Regions from separate parts of the Xenorhabdus sp. Sc-CR9 genome, predicted to be linked through region 1. Evidence: predicted binding sites of a transcription regulator. Region 1 holds the regulator's gene; each other region holds the start of a gene.
What was found. Region 1 encodes CRP, which controls carbon source genes, mostly activating them, when cyclic AMP is high. Its sites were predicted from a motif close to ATGTGANNNNNNTCACAT; they were not measured.
Positions count from the first base shown of each region.

Region 1 (3,220 bases):
CCATGGGAACCATTGCCGTCAAACACCGACATTCTGTTTTACGAAGGGCTGCACGGCGGTGTTGTCACGCCACAACATAATGTTGCCAGCTATGTTGACTTGCTGATTGGTGTTGTACCTATAGTCAATCTGGAATGGATACAAAAACTGATCCGTGATACCAGCGAGCGTGGACACTCTCAAGAAGCTGTTATGGATTCTGTTGTTCGCTCAATGGACGATTATATTCGCTATATCACTCCTCAATTTTCACGCACACACATCAACTTTCAGCGCGTTCCCACTGTTGATACCTCTAATCCTTTTTCTGCCAAGGCCATTCCTTCGTTAGACGAAAGTTTTATCGTGATTCGTTTTCGAGGTCTAAGCCAAATTGATTTTCCCTATTTACTGGCAATGCTTCAGGGTTCATTTATTTCCAGTATAAATACTATCGTCGTGCCGGGTGGAAAAATGGGATTGGCTATGGAGTTAATTATGGCACCGCTCGTCAAACAATTACTGGAAGGTAAAAAGATCTCATGATCTAGGCTTCATTTTATTTTTAATAAAACAGGTAACAAAAAATAATGCCGCCTGTTTTATTAAAATAAATAAGTGATTTATGTGGCGATAAATCAGCCTGATAAAAATCATAACCATGAAGAACTAATACATGCAAAAACAACGTGAAATACTTCACTAAAAGGACAGTATTCAGCATTATCTTTCGTTATTATAAATATAAAATCAATAAGACCACGTCTCTAGACCAATTTCTGGTAATCTGATAACCAGTTTAATATGCTGAAGCGATACAAGAGAAGACAGAAACGTTTTCCTGTGTTACAAACAAGTCTACATGCGAGACTGGCAAGGTATATGGGTTAAGATCAATACACTTGTATATTGAAATTTTTATAATCCATATAAAATTCTCGTTTGTCAGTTTTTCAGCAAGTTAATATGTTAATCTATTGACTTTATAAAACTAGCCTTAAGAGAAACGGCCTGTTTCTCACTTCATAAAGGCAGAAATAACAACAGAGGATAAAGCGAATGGTTCTCGGCAAGCCACAAACAGACCCTACTCTTGAATGGTTTTTGTCACACTGCCATATTCACAAATATCCATCCAAGAGCACGCTTATTCATCAAGGCGAGAAAGCAGAAACGCTTTACTACATTGTTAAAGGTTCAGTTGCTGTTCTAATAAAAGATGAAGAAGGTAAAGAGATGATTCTCTCTTATTTAAATCAGGGAGACTTCATTGGTGAACTTGGATTGTTTGAAGAGGGGCAAGAACGTACAGCATGGGTGCGCGCTAAAAGCGCCTGTGAAGTGGCTGAAATTTCTTACAAGAAATTCCGTCAGTTAATTCAGGTTAATCCTGACATTCTAATGCGTTTATCTGCTCAGATGGCAAGTCGCCTGCAAACAACTTCCGAAAAAGTGGGTAACTTGGCCTTTCTGGACGTTACAGGCCGTATCGCCCAAACATTACTCAATCTGGCTAAGCAGCCTGATGCGATGACTCACCCTGATGGTATGCAGATTAAAATCACACGTCAGGAGATTGGACAAATTGTAGGTTGTTCACGTGAAACAGTTGGCCGCATTCTGAAAATGCTGGAAGATCAAAACCTGATCTCTGCACATGGTAAAACTATTGTCGTTTATGGGACCCGTTAGTTCCTGAAAAACCGGGCCAGTGTAATCTACGAGATTCCCACTGGCTTCTTTGTTCTGTTATTGCTTTATCTGGCTGCCAGCTTATTTATCTAACCACCGCGTTATCGCTATATCCAGCCGTGCCATGCCTTCTGCTATATCATCCTCAGGAATCACCAATGACGGCGTAAAACGCAGAATACCGTCTCCTGCACTCAATAACATCAACCCCTGTTCAACCACTTTCTGCAATATATCTCTGGATTTACTCTGATACTCTTTTTTCAATACAGCGCCGATAAGCAGCCCTTTTCCACGAATTTCCTGAAAAATGCCATATTTTTGGTTCAGATTCTCCAATGCGCAAATGATCATATCATGACGTTCTTCCACTCCGGCCAATACTTCTGGCGTATTGATAATATCCAGAGCTGCACAACCAACAGAACAAGCCAGAGGATTTCCTACCATTTCCCTCACCTTGTTTTTATATTTACCACATCTAAGTGAAATAATAGTCATTAAATATGAATAAAAAACCACATTATAGCAAATAAAAAAACAGTAGAGTGAGGGGTTTGGTGTTACCAGATTAATATTTAAGAAAATTATTCAACAACTCATGTCCTTGCTCACTAAGAATACTTTCTGGGTGAAATTGCACCCCTTCCAGTGGCAAAGTACGGTGGCGTATCCCCATGATTTCATCCACATCACCATTGCGTTGGCTCCATGCCGTTACTTCAAATGATGCCGGAAGGGTTTCCGCAGCAATAACCAAAGAGTGATAACGAGTGACGGTCAATGGATGATCCAATCCCTTGAATACCCCCTGCTGACAATGATGGAGCAAACTGGTTTTTCCATGCATCACTTCACGGGCTTTGACTATGCTCGCACCAAAAGCTTGCCCTATCGCCTGATGCCCCAAACACACACCGAGAATAGGTAACTTTCCGGCAAAATGCGAAATCGCTTCCAGCGAGATCCCTGCTTCATTTGGCGTACAAGGCCCAGGTGAAATCACTAAATGCGTGGGTGCCAGCTTTTCGATATCTTCAAGCTGCAACTCATCATTGCGTTTAACTAAAACCTCTGTCCCTAACTCACAAAAATACTGATATAAATTGAATGTAAAAGAGTCGTAATTATCTATTATTAATAACATAGGAGTATATCCTACTGATTTTATAGTTTTATAAGTTACCCTACCCACATTAGGGTATTATGCATTATGTCTCACGGTAAAATAAAATCAGATAAACACTATTAACGGCAACGAAGTACTCATCATACCACAGAAGCACTGTTAGAATAGTAGCGACAGAGAAGGGAAACTCAGAGAAGTAAAGTGCAACCCAAACAATCAAGGGCGATTATCCGAGTATCTACTTATGGCTTATAACCAATGGATTTCAAGAGGCAGTGCGACAGTAAAGGAACCGACAAGTTCGTCGGGAACGAATTTGTCCAGCCGAAGACTGTCCCTTGGTGAGAGGCAGGAATCTCTCATTAATCCCCAGAAACATAGACGGCTATGTTTCTGGGGTGAGTGAGAACAGCCTACAAA
Region 1 covers NZ_CAWQTY010000194.1:4,793-8,012, reverse strand. The annotation lists gene AACQ81_RS14205 (phosphoribulokinase) at 1-525, shown strand, start outside; gene crp (cAMP-activated global transcriptional regulator CRP) at 1,039-1,671, shown strand; gene AACQ81_RS14195 (aminotransferase class III-fold pyridoxal phosphate-dependent enzyme) at 1,753-2,121, opposite strand; gene AACQ81_RS14190 (aminodeoxychorismate synthase component II) at 2,243-2,818, opposite strand.

Region 2 (3,220 bases), on a different contig from region 1:
GAGAAAATTTTATCAAGCATCTGTCATGACCTTATGTAAATCTGAATTGGTAGTTGAACCAAGGTTCAAGAATAGCTCAATCTTTTGAAAATATAAATTTTGTAGAGATAAATATAAAAGCCATCTGTTCACAGATGGCTTTTGAACGTGGACCATCCCTTAAAATCTATTGGGTATAAAACTCAATTAATTAGAGATATGAGCGATCAGATCCAGAACTTTGTTAGAGTAACCTGTTTCGTTGTCATACCAAGAAACCAGTTTGACAAAGTTGTCGTTCAGGGCGATACCTGCTTTTGCATCAAATACAGAAGTCAGTTTTTCGCCGTTGAAATCAGTGGAAACAACATCATCTTCAGTGTAACCCAGGATACCTTTCAGCTCGCCTTCTGCCGCTTCTTTGATTACGTCACAGATTTGTGCGTAAGTTGCAGGTTTTTCGAGACGTACAGTCAGGTCAACAACAGAAACGTTAGGAGTAGGAACACGGAAAGACATACCAGTCAGTTTGCCGTTCAGTTCTGGAATAACTTTACCTACTGCTTTTGCTGCACCAGTAGAAGATGGGATGATGTTTTGTGCTGCACCACGACCGCCACGCCAGTCTTTAGCGGAAGGACCGTCAACGGTTTTCTGAGTAGCAGTTGTTGCATGAACAGTAGTCATCAGACCTTCGATGATGCCGAATTTGTCATTGATAACTTTAGCCAGTGGAGCAAGGCAGTTAGTAGTACAGGATGCGTTGGAAACGATTTCCTGACCTGCATAGGCGTTATGGTTTACACCCATGACAAACATTGGTGTGTCGTCTTTGGATGGGCCGGTCAGAACCACTTTTTTCGCGCCCGCAGCAATGTGTTTACGTGCAGTTTCGTCGGTCAGGAAGATACCAGTTGCTTCAGCAACTACATCAACACCCACTTCGTTCCACTTCAGGTTAGCTGGATCTCTTTCAGATGTAACGCGGATGGTTTTGCCGTTAACAACCAGCTGACCGTCTTTAACTTCAACAGAACCGTTAAAGCGGCCGTGGGTTGAATCGTATTTCAGCATGTAAGCCATGTACTCTGCATCCAACAGATCGTTGATAGCAACGATTTCAATATCTGAACGCTCTTGTGCAGCACGGAAAACAATACGGCCAATACGACCAAAACCGTTAATACCTACTTTGATAGTCATAGTATTCCACCAGCTATTTTTTAGTGAATTAAAAGTTGTTTCTAAAGTTACCAAAATCTTGCCAGCCGTCAAGCGGAATCGTGTCAACAATTGAAAAAGATCAATCATAATCACTGCCTGAACGCTTGCTGTACAGTCGTGACAAGCTTTACGCGCACTATTATCGGGGTATAGGGATATATTTAAAGTTACCATAGATTAGATATGTGAGAGTTATCACAATTAGTAAACTAAATTGCTGTGTTGAATGGGTTAGAATGCATTTTGACATCATGATGTTACTTTTTTGTTGTTTTTGATGATTTTTTTATTGAAAATATTGGTCTTCAAAGGTGGTCATTATGGCTAAAAGTCAAAATATTTCTCTTTCCATAGAAAAACTTAATGCAATGCAGCGCCATGTTACTCAGGAAGCAGGCACTGAGCCGCCATTTTCAGGAAAACTACTGCACAACAAAAAAAGTGGTACTTACCATTGCCTGTGTTGCCGTCAAGCCTTATTCGTTTCTGATACTAAATTTGATTCTGGTTGTGGGTGGCCGAGTTTTTACCAGTCGATTAATGATGAATCCATCACTTATCTTGATGATTATTCTCATAATATGCATCGAATAGAGGTGCGTTGCAGCTATTGTCAGGCTCATTTGGGGCATGTTTTTCCTGATGGGCCTAAACCAACGGGAGAACGCTTTTGCATTAATTCAGCATCATTGCGTTTTGTTGATAAAGAAACTGGTGATGAAACAGCAGGTTAATGTTATTACTGAAGAGAATTGGCTTACATGAAATGCTGACTCTAACAGTTAAGTGTAAATACTCATAAAGAAACGATTCAGCTTGACGTCAATTTATAGTTTATACCAATAGATTTTGAGTTGCAGCGCGGCGGTAAGGATGCAAATTCAACACAGCGGCAACTTGAAGGCAGGTATATATCAATTTGTAAAAGTATTAATCAATAACAATATTAATGTGTAATAGTGTTAGTTTGTAATAGTGTGAATAGTACATGCATTACCGTTTCGTATTACAAATGTTTCAGCGCAAATATAGCCGTTAAGGAAATATCGATGAAGTTGGATGATTTACTCTCTGCTATGACGCCGGAAATTTATCAGCGATTAGTTCAGGCTGTTGAATTAGGAAAATGGCAGGATGGTGTACCACTTACGCCAGAACAGAAAGAACACAGTTTACAGGTAGTGATGCTTTGGCAAGCTAAACATAATCATGATCCTGAACATATGACGATTGGCACAAATGGTGAAATTACCCTAAAAAGCAAACAAGAGTTAAAAGCAACGTTCCAATCTGAAATGGTTGCTAAATTAAAACCTCAGGCAGAAGATTGAATTAAACTGTAATGAAAGCCCCCCTGGCAGAAGTGGGGATAGATAATGTCTAGAGCCTAATAGGATAGGCTCTTGGCTTGTTTATAAAAGCGTTATTACTTCACTTTGTGAGATTAATTTAGCGCCTTTTGCAGCCATATATTCGAGTGCGTGCTTGCTGTCATCGGCATGAATATTGACACCACGGCAACCATCGACAATCACATAGGTTTCATAGCCCAGTATTAAAGCATCAAGCACAGTAAATTTTATACAGTAATCGGTGGCGATGCCCAATACAAATAGACGCTGTATATTTTGTTCCTTTAACCACCCATGTAAACGGGTTTTGCTTTTATGATCATTATCAAAGAAGGCACTGTAGCTGTCTATCTGAGGATTCTCACCTTTTCGGAAAACTTCTTGGATCGCGGATTGATTTAATGTGGGGTGGAATTCAGCGCCAAATTGCCCTTGTACACAATGAATAGGCCACCACACTTGAGGAATGCCATTGAGTTCGCCCAATTCACCGGTTTTCTGCCCGGAATTTGCCGCGAAACTCATATGGCCGGCTGGATGCCAGTCCTGACTTGCGATGATAGCGATGTTTTCCTGATTAGTGTCTCTCTGACATAGCGCAATGATTTCATTTGCAACCTTAATGACAGTGTCACTCTCTTTGACTGCCAGTGCTCCTCCGGTAC
Region 2 covers NZ_CAWQTY010000088.1:56,388-59,607, reverse strand. The annotation lists gene AACQ81_RS04340 (D-hexose-6-phosphate mutarotase) at 1-20, opposite strand, end outside; gene gapA (glyceraldehyde-3-phosphate dehydrogenase) at 187-1,182, opposite strand; gene msrB (peptide-methionine (R)-S-oxide reductase MsrB) at 1,524-1,937, shown strand; gene AACQ81_RS04325 (YeaC family protein) at 2,253-2,534, shown strand; gene pncA (bifunctional nicotinamidase/pyrazinamidase) at 2,616-3,220, opposite strand, start outside.
Region 2: msrB (peptide-methionine (R)-S-oxide reductase MsrB) is a predicted target of CRP. The motif match lies at 1,387-1,404, and genes of this name have one in related genera.

Region 3 (3,220 bases), on a different contig from region 1:
GAGTTAACGTTAAAAATTCTGAACATTCTATTGTTTGTTGAGCGAAATATTAATTCTATATTTGCTTCAATGAATATATGCCCTTATGAAAACAACAGATATAATCAAGAACAGATTAATGTGGTCAGGAGATATTCCAGAAAATCAGCGTTAAATCTATTTAATGAAATCGCAGTACAATAAACTGTACTGCGATTGATATTAATCAGTATTTTTGTCCCAAAGTTACTGACTCAAGTGAGACATTTCCTGTTTATGTTTGTTTTCACTTAACATAACAAACAGCAACAAAACAACAGACAATGCACTACCACCGATCATGATCATAAAACCACCATTCCAGCCAAAGTAGTCAACGGTGTAACCAACGATGGCGCTGGCAGCCACTGAGCCACCCAGATAGCCAAACAGACCGGTAAAGCCAGCCGCTGTTCCGGCCGCTTTTTTCGGTGCCAGTTCAAGGGCATGCAAGCCAATCAGCATGACAGGGCCGTAAATCAAGAAACCGATAACCAGCATACAAAGCGTATCGATAGTCGGGTTACCTGCCGGGTTCATCCAGAATACGATAGTGGCAATAGTCACCAATATCATAAAGAATACGCCGGTTGCCCCACGGTTGCCCTTAAACACTTTGTCAGACATCCAGCCGCACAACAGCGTACCCGGAATACCCGCATACTCATACAGGAAGTAGGCCCAGGAAGATTTATCCAGCGTAAAGTGTTTCACTTCTCTTAAGTAAGTTGGTGACCAGTCGAGGATGCCGTAACGCAGCAGGTATACAAATACGTTGGCAATCGCGATCATCCACAGCAACTTGTTGGGTAGAACATACTGCATGAAAATTTCTTTTGCAGTCAGTTCTTTTTCGTCTTTTTCAGTGTAATCAGGTGGATAATCATTTTTGTACTCTTCGATTGGTGGCAGACCACAAGATTGTGGTGTATCGCGCATCAAGGCAAAACTAATGATAGCCACGAGGATAGCTGCAAATGCAGGCATATACAGAGCAGCTTTCCAATCATTAAACCAAGCCATACCTAATAGGAACAATAATGGCGGTAAACCACCACCAACGTTATGGGCACAATTCCATATAGAAACAATCCCGCCACGTTCTTTTTGTGACCACCAGTGAACCATTGTGCGTCCACAAGGAGGCCAACCCATGCCTTGGAACCAACCACAGAAGAACAGCAATATAAACATAATAGCAATGCTGGATGTTGCCCATGGAACAAAGCCCATAAACAGCATGACGGCCGCAGCCATTATCAGACCAGCAGGTAAGAAAACACGTGGGTTCGAACGATCGGAAATAGAACCCATGATGAATTTTGAGAATCCGTATGCAATTGAAATTCCGGAAAGAGCGAAGCCAAGATCTCCTTTGGAAAAGCCTTGCTCTACTAAATAAGGCATCGCCAGAGTAAAGTTTTTTCTTACCAGGTAGTAGGCAGCATAACCAAAGAAGATCCCTATAAAAATTTGCCAGCGTAAGCGACGATAGAGTGGATCTATCTCTTGCACAGGCAATTGGGCTTTATGGGGAGCCGGTTTAAAAATACTTAACATGTCTGTCTCCACGTGACTTCTGTATGAGCGAATCACCACTTATTGAGCAATTGAGCAGTGATGGCATTAAACGAAAAAACTTAACAAAATATTTTCTATATCGAAGGAAATATTAGCCAAAATAACCTAATATGACAGTGAGGTATCGCTAGCATATAGATATAATTTCGTAAAGTTGATGATTTTGAGTGATTTAGAGGGTTTTTAAAATAGAATTTATTCATATTATCGTGATGTACGTCACAATAAAATGCTTTTCTTATTGTTTTTGTACGTTTAAAGTTCGTTTATGTTCTTTATCCTACAAAAACTCATTATTATTAAGGATACTTTTCCCACTAATCATAAATCTATATCAAAATAGTCCACGTAAATACAAATATTATAAGTTTAATTTAATAATGAATGGTGGCATTCTTGTGTCTGTAGGTGAGTGAAATATACTGTTTATCTAACAGTATTATTTAAATTATGTTTTGATTTATTCATCGGTATTTATTTTTTTATTTACATGTTTTGCGTTTTTTATAATGGGATTACAAATAAAATTATTGAAATTAAAATTCAAAATAATAGATATTACCACAAATAGTTATTCGTACTCATGATCGCAACGTTTATGCAGTATAGAATAGCTATTTAATATTAAAATTATAATTATATCAGTATGTTATGTGAGTTTGGCGACAGATTGTATAGGCGTAATACACACTGTTTCCGATAAACAAATAGCTTTATATAAGTTGATTATTTTATTAGCTAAGTATCACAAAATAATACTAATTAATATGTTTATTAAATTCATACTAAACTTTTGCAGTTTATTTTATTTGCTTCAGTTAAAGTCAACATAAGGTATTTAAAAATGCCGAATGTAGACCAAGGCTGAAAGATAACGACTACCAGCATTGATGTCTCCATTCATCATGAAAAATGATGAGAACAATGGAGCTAAAAATGAGAGCATTATTATGAATACTTACACACACAAGGCAATATTACACACAGCATTTACTGGGCAAAAATTCTCTCCTGCTATTGATATTGATATTGAAATTAATAGTGATGTCAGTCAAATGACAGAAGAGCTGGAACCGTGGTTTAAAAATGTCCCCTCTCGCTTGGCTGAGCTGGCAAATGTGATACCGAATGACATCGCCGTTTCTGATCCACATGAAACGCTGACATTTGGTGAATTGCACCAACGAATTGAAAATGCCGCATATGTCTTGCTCCATCAGGGTGTAAAAATGGGCAGCAATGTTGCCATTGCTGCCCAGCGGGGAATTGCATGGTTTGTTACCATGCAGGCAATTTGGCGGCTTGGGGCGGTGTATATCCCCCTGAACACCATGATGCCTGAAAAACGTCTGAATGATATTCTCGCCAGCCTGCCGGAAAGTATTCTGGTATCTGATGATACGGTGTCGTCGGGGCTCAAGGCAGCAACCTTAATCCCGATGGATATGGTATTAAATAATGTTAATGAGATGACAGAAGCAGAAATTGTAGGAAATATTGATATCCCTGTGCTGGGGAATCACCCTGCTTATGTGATGTTTACCTCTGGCTCCACTGGGTTGCCAAAGTCAGTGCAAGTACAGCATGAAAATCTGGCTGCCTGCTTATGCGGGTTCGGCAA
Region 3 covers NZ_CAWQTY010000168.1:17,009-20,228, forward strand. The annotation lists gene glpT (glycerol-3-phosphate transporter) at 226-1,578, opposite strand; gene AACQ81_RS08935 (thioester reductase domain-containing protein) at 2,550-3,220, shown strand, end outside.
Region 3: glpT (glycerol-3-phosphate transporter) is a predicted target of CRP. The motif match lies at 1,807-1,824, and genes of this name have one in related genera.

Region 4 (3,220 bases), on a different contig from region 1:
TAGTCTCGATATGGAGCCAGCGTGACATTAGTCAGCAAATAATCCTCCATCACCGTATCCAAATCCGCACCCAATGCCAATAAGACCAACGCAGAGCCGACCCCCGTTCTATCCTTACCGACCGCACAGTGTTGTACAATCCCGCCTTTTTCTGGTTGCAGCAATAATGTGGCTAGTGTTTTATAAGCTGGGTTATTGAGCGGTAGTAATTCATACAGACGTGACATAAATACTTTCGCATCGAATTGTTCCAGTATCTCCTTATCCAGTTTATCCAGATTAGCATCTACTTCTTTAGAAAGCGGATTAGCCGGAGCGTGATGGTAATGTGCGCCATGCCATACCTGATCAGGTTTATCCATAATCTCACTGCTATCACGATAATCGATGATCTGAAAAAGGTTTTGATCCACTAAAATAGCCTGATCGTTTTCTGTCAGTCTGTCCAATGAACCGGAACGAAATAATAGCCCTGACTTGATCTTAGCGCCATTATTCAGCGTCTTGTTGCCTAAATCACGAAAGTTAATGCCGCCATTCAACGGAAGAAGTGAAGGATGGAGTAGAAATGTTGTGGTCATAATTACTCTTGTCAATGTAATAAATAATGTTTTAAAAACAGGTGGTTATTGATATTACTGGATTAGATTAATAGTTATTGGCGCACAACAGCCATTACGCAAATAATCATTAATACAAATAATCATTAATGCAAAACATTATGACATTATCAGATTTTAGAATGAAAGAAAGAGAAGATCGCACAAACGGCAGGGCCGGAATATTCCGGCCCTTAACAGAATCACTTGATAAAAGTATTACAGCAAGCGGCGAGCAGCTTCGACAACAATCCCCAAGGCATTGCTTTCTGTTTTCTTCAATAATTCAGCATCCGGTATTTCTTGTTGAGTACGATTAACAATAACACCTGCTACCATACCAGCACGCAGCCCTTGGCTTGCACACATTGTCAGCAATGTTGCTGATTCCATCTCAAAGTTCATTACACCCATTTCCTGCCACTCTTTCATGGAACCCTGGAAGCGACGGATAATACGGCCTGAATAAGTATCGTAACGCTCCTGCCCTGGGTAGAAGGTATCAGAAGAAGCCGTCACACCAACATGAGTTGTAGTACCGGATGATTTTGCTGCTTCATACAGAGCATTTGTACACTCAAAATCAGCCACGGCTGGGAATTCCATTGGAGCAAAATGCAAGCTGGCACCATCTAAACGGACTGCGGCAGTTGTCACCAATACATCCCCTACATTGATGTGTGGCTGGATTGCTCCAGTCGTACCGATACGCAAGAAAGTACGCACGCCCAACTGGGCAAGTTCTTCCACCGCAATCGACGTTGAAGGGCCGCCGATACCCGTAGAGCAGACAATAACGGCTTTTCCGTCTATTTCTGCACGCCATGTTGTAAATTCACGATGAGAGGCCAGATGTACTGGGTTACCCATCAATCGTGCTATTTTTTCAACACGGTTAGGATCGCCTGGCACAATTGCCAGAGTCGCACCTTGCAGATCGCTTTTAGTGATACCTAAGTGAAATACATCAGACATATCGGACTCCTCAACGGACATGATTCAAAATATGGATACCTAAATTTAGTCAATACTCTGACATTTTTTAGTGATTAAAATCACTTTTAATTGATAAAGATAAGAAACACATACATATATTTGTGATAAAAATCACAAATAAAAAAGAAAATAATGTGGTGAGTATAATGCGGCAATGAAAACAATGTTCGAAGAACAATCACAAAGTCAGAAAAGAGAAAAAACGCCCTTTACAGAGCGCTATTGCATGGATTACATCACAAGATTGAGAAGCAATACACCACACAGCCCAATCCCCCACGCAATTGTGGTAGGAATTGACCAGACGATAATCTGTTGCCTCACATTTTTAATGCCCATCATCCGGTTAACCACCCAGAAAAAACAATCATTGAAGTAGCTGAAAAACAGTGTTCCCATCACCGCAGCCTGAGCCGCTACCAACATATTAATGTCCGGTATCTGCTTGATAACTGGTGCTGAAATAGAAGCTGCGGTAATCATTGCTACCGTGCCAGAACCTTGGATTATGCGGATTAGTGTCGCAATGATAAATGGAATCAAGACTGGTGTTATTGGCAGGCCGGCAATATATTGCGCCAATATCGTCCCCGTCGAACTTTCATTTAACACAGCCCCCAATGCGCCTCCAGCCCCTGACACCAACAAAATAATACCTACAGTCTTTAACCCTTCCTCTAAATGTTCAATCACTTCGTGTTTGCTGGCTTTTGGAATGAGCGTATAAATAGCCAATAAGACACTGATTGCCAGCGCGATAATTGGTGAACCAAGGAACCCAACAATCTGAAAATAGAAATCGTTTTCTTTCCCGGCAAAGACATCGGTTTTCAATAGCAAGCCATTAATTACGCCGGCCAAAATAAGAACAATAGGCACAACAATAGGCAAAAGAGACAGAAATAAGCTCGGTAGTGATTTGTTAGATTTTTCTTCCATATAACGTTGATGAACTTGTTGCAAATTTTCTGCATTTTCTTCTGTATCATCAAGCTGGTATTCAGGATATTTAGTCTCCAACCACTTTGCATAGCAGGTAATGCCTATAACACATGGAACGGCCAGTATCATACCTGCCAGCATCATTGAGCCTATACTCACTCCGAATATCCCTGCCACACCAAGCGGTCCCGGGGTCGGGGGAACAATGTGGTGAGTCACTACCAGCCCTCCCGCCAGTGATACCCCCAGCGTTAATACATTGCGTTTACCTTTCTTTGCTAATGCTTTCACCAGCGGATAGAGGATCATAAAAGCCGAATTAACAAATATAGGGATACTGACAATATAACCGGTGATCGCCAGTGCCCATTCTTCACGCCGTTTACCCAGCCATTTTATCAAGCTATAAGCGATCCGTTCAGTTGCGCCGGACACTTCCAATATCCGGCCCATCATGCTCCCTAACCCAATTACAATGCCGATACTCCCTAATGTTGAACCAAATCCTTTGGTGATCACTTCTATAGCATTGCTCATAGTTAAGCCGCCAGAAGTCCCAGCAATTATCGCAGCAATCAACATGGCAAGCAGTACATGAATACGAGTGCGCAAGACCAGAAAAATCAGCGTAAATACCGCCACTCCCAATCCAATAATTGGAATGTAAAACTCCATCATAAAAC
Region 4 covers NZ_CAWQTY010000210.1:7,047-10,266, reverse strand. The annotation lists gene AACQ81_RS16320 (tyrosine-protein phosphatase) at 1-581, opposite strand, end outside; gene udp (uridine phosphorylase) at 819-1,574, opposite strand; gene AACQ81_RS16310 (GntP family permease) at 1,827-3,212, opposite strand.
Region 4: udp (uridine phosphorylase) is a predicted target of CRP. The motif match lies at 1,695-1,712, and genes of this name have one in related genera.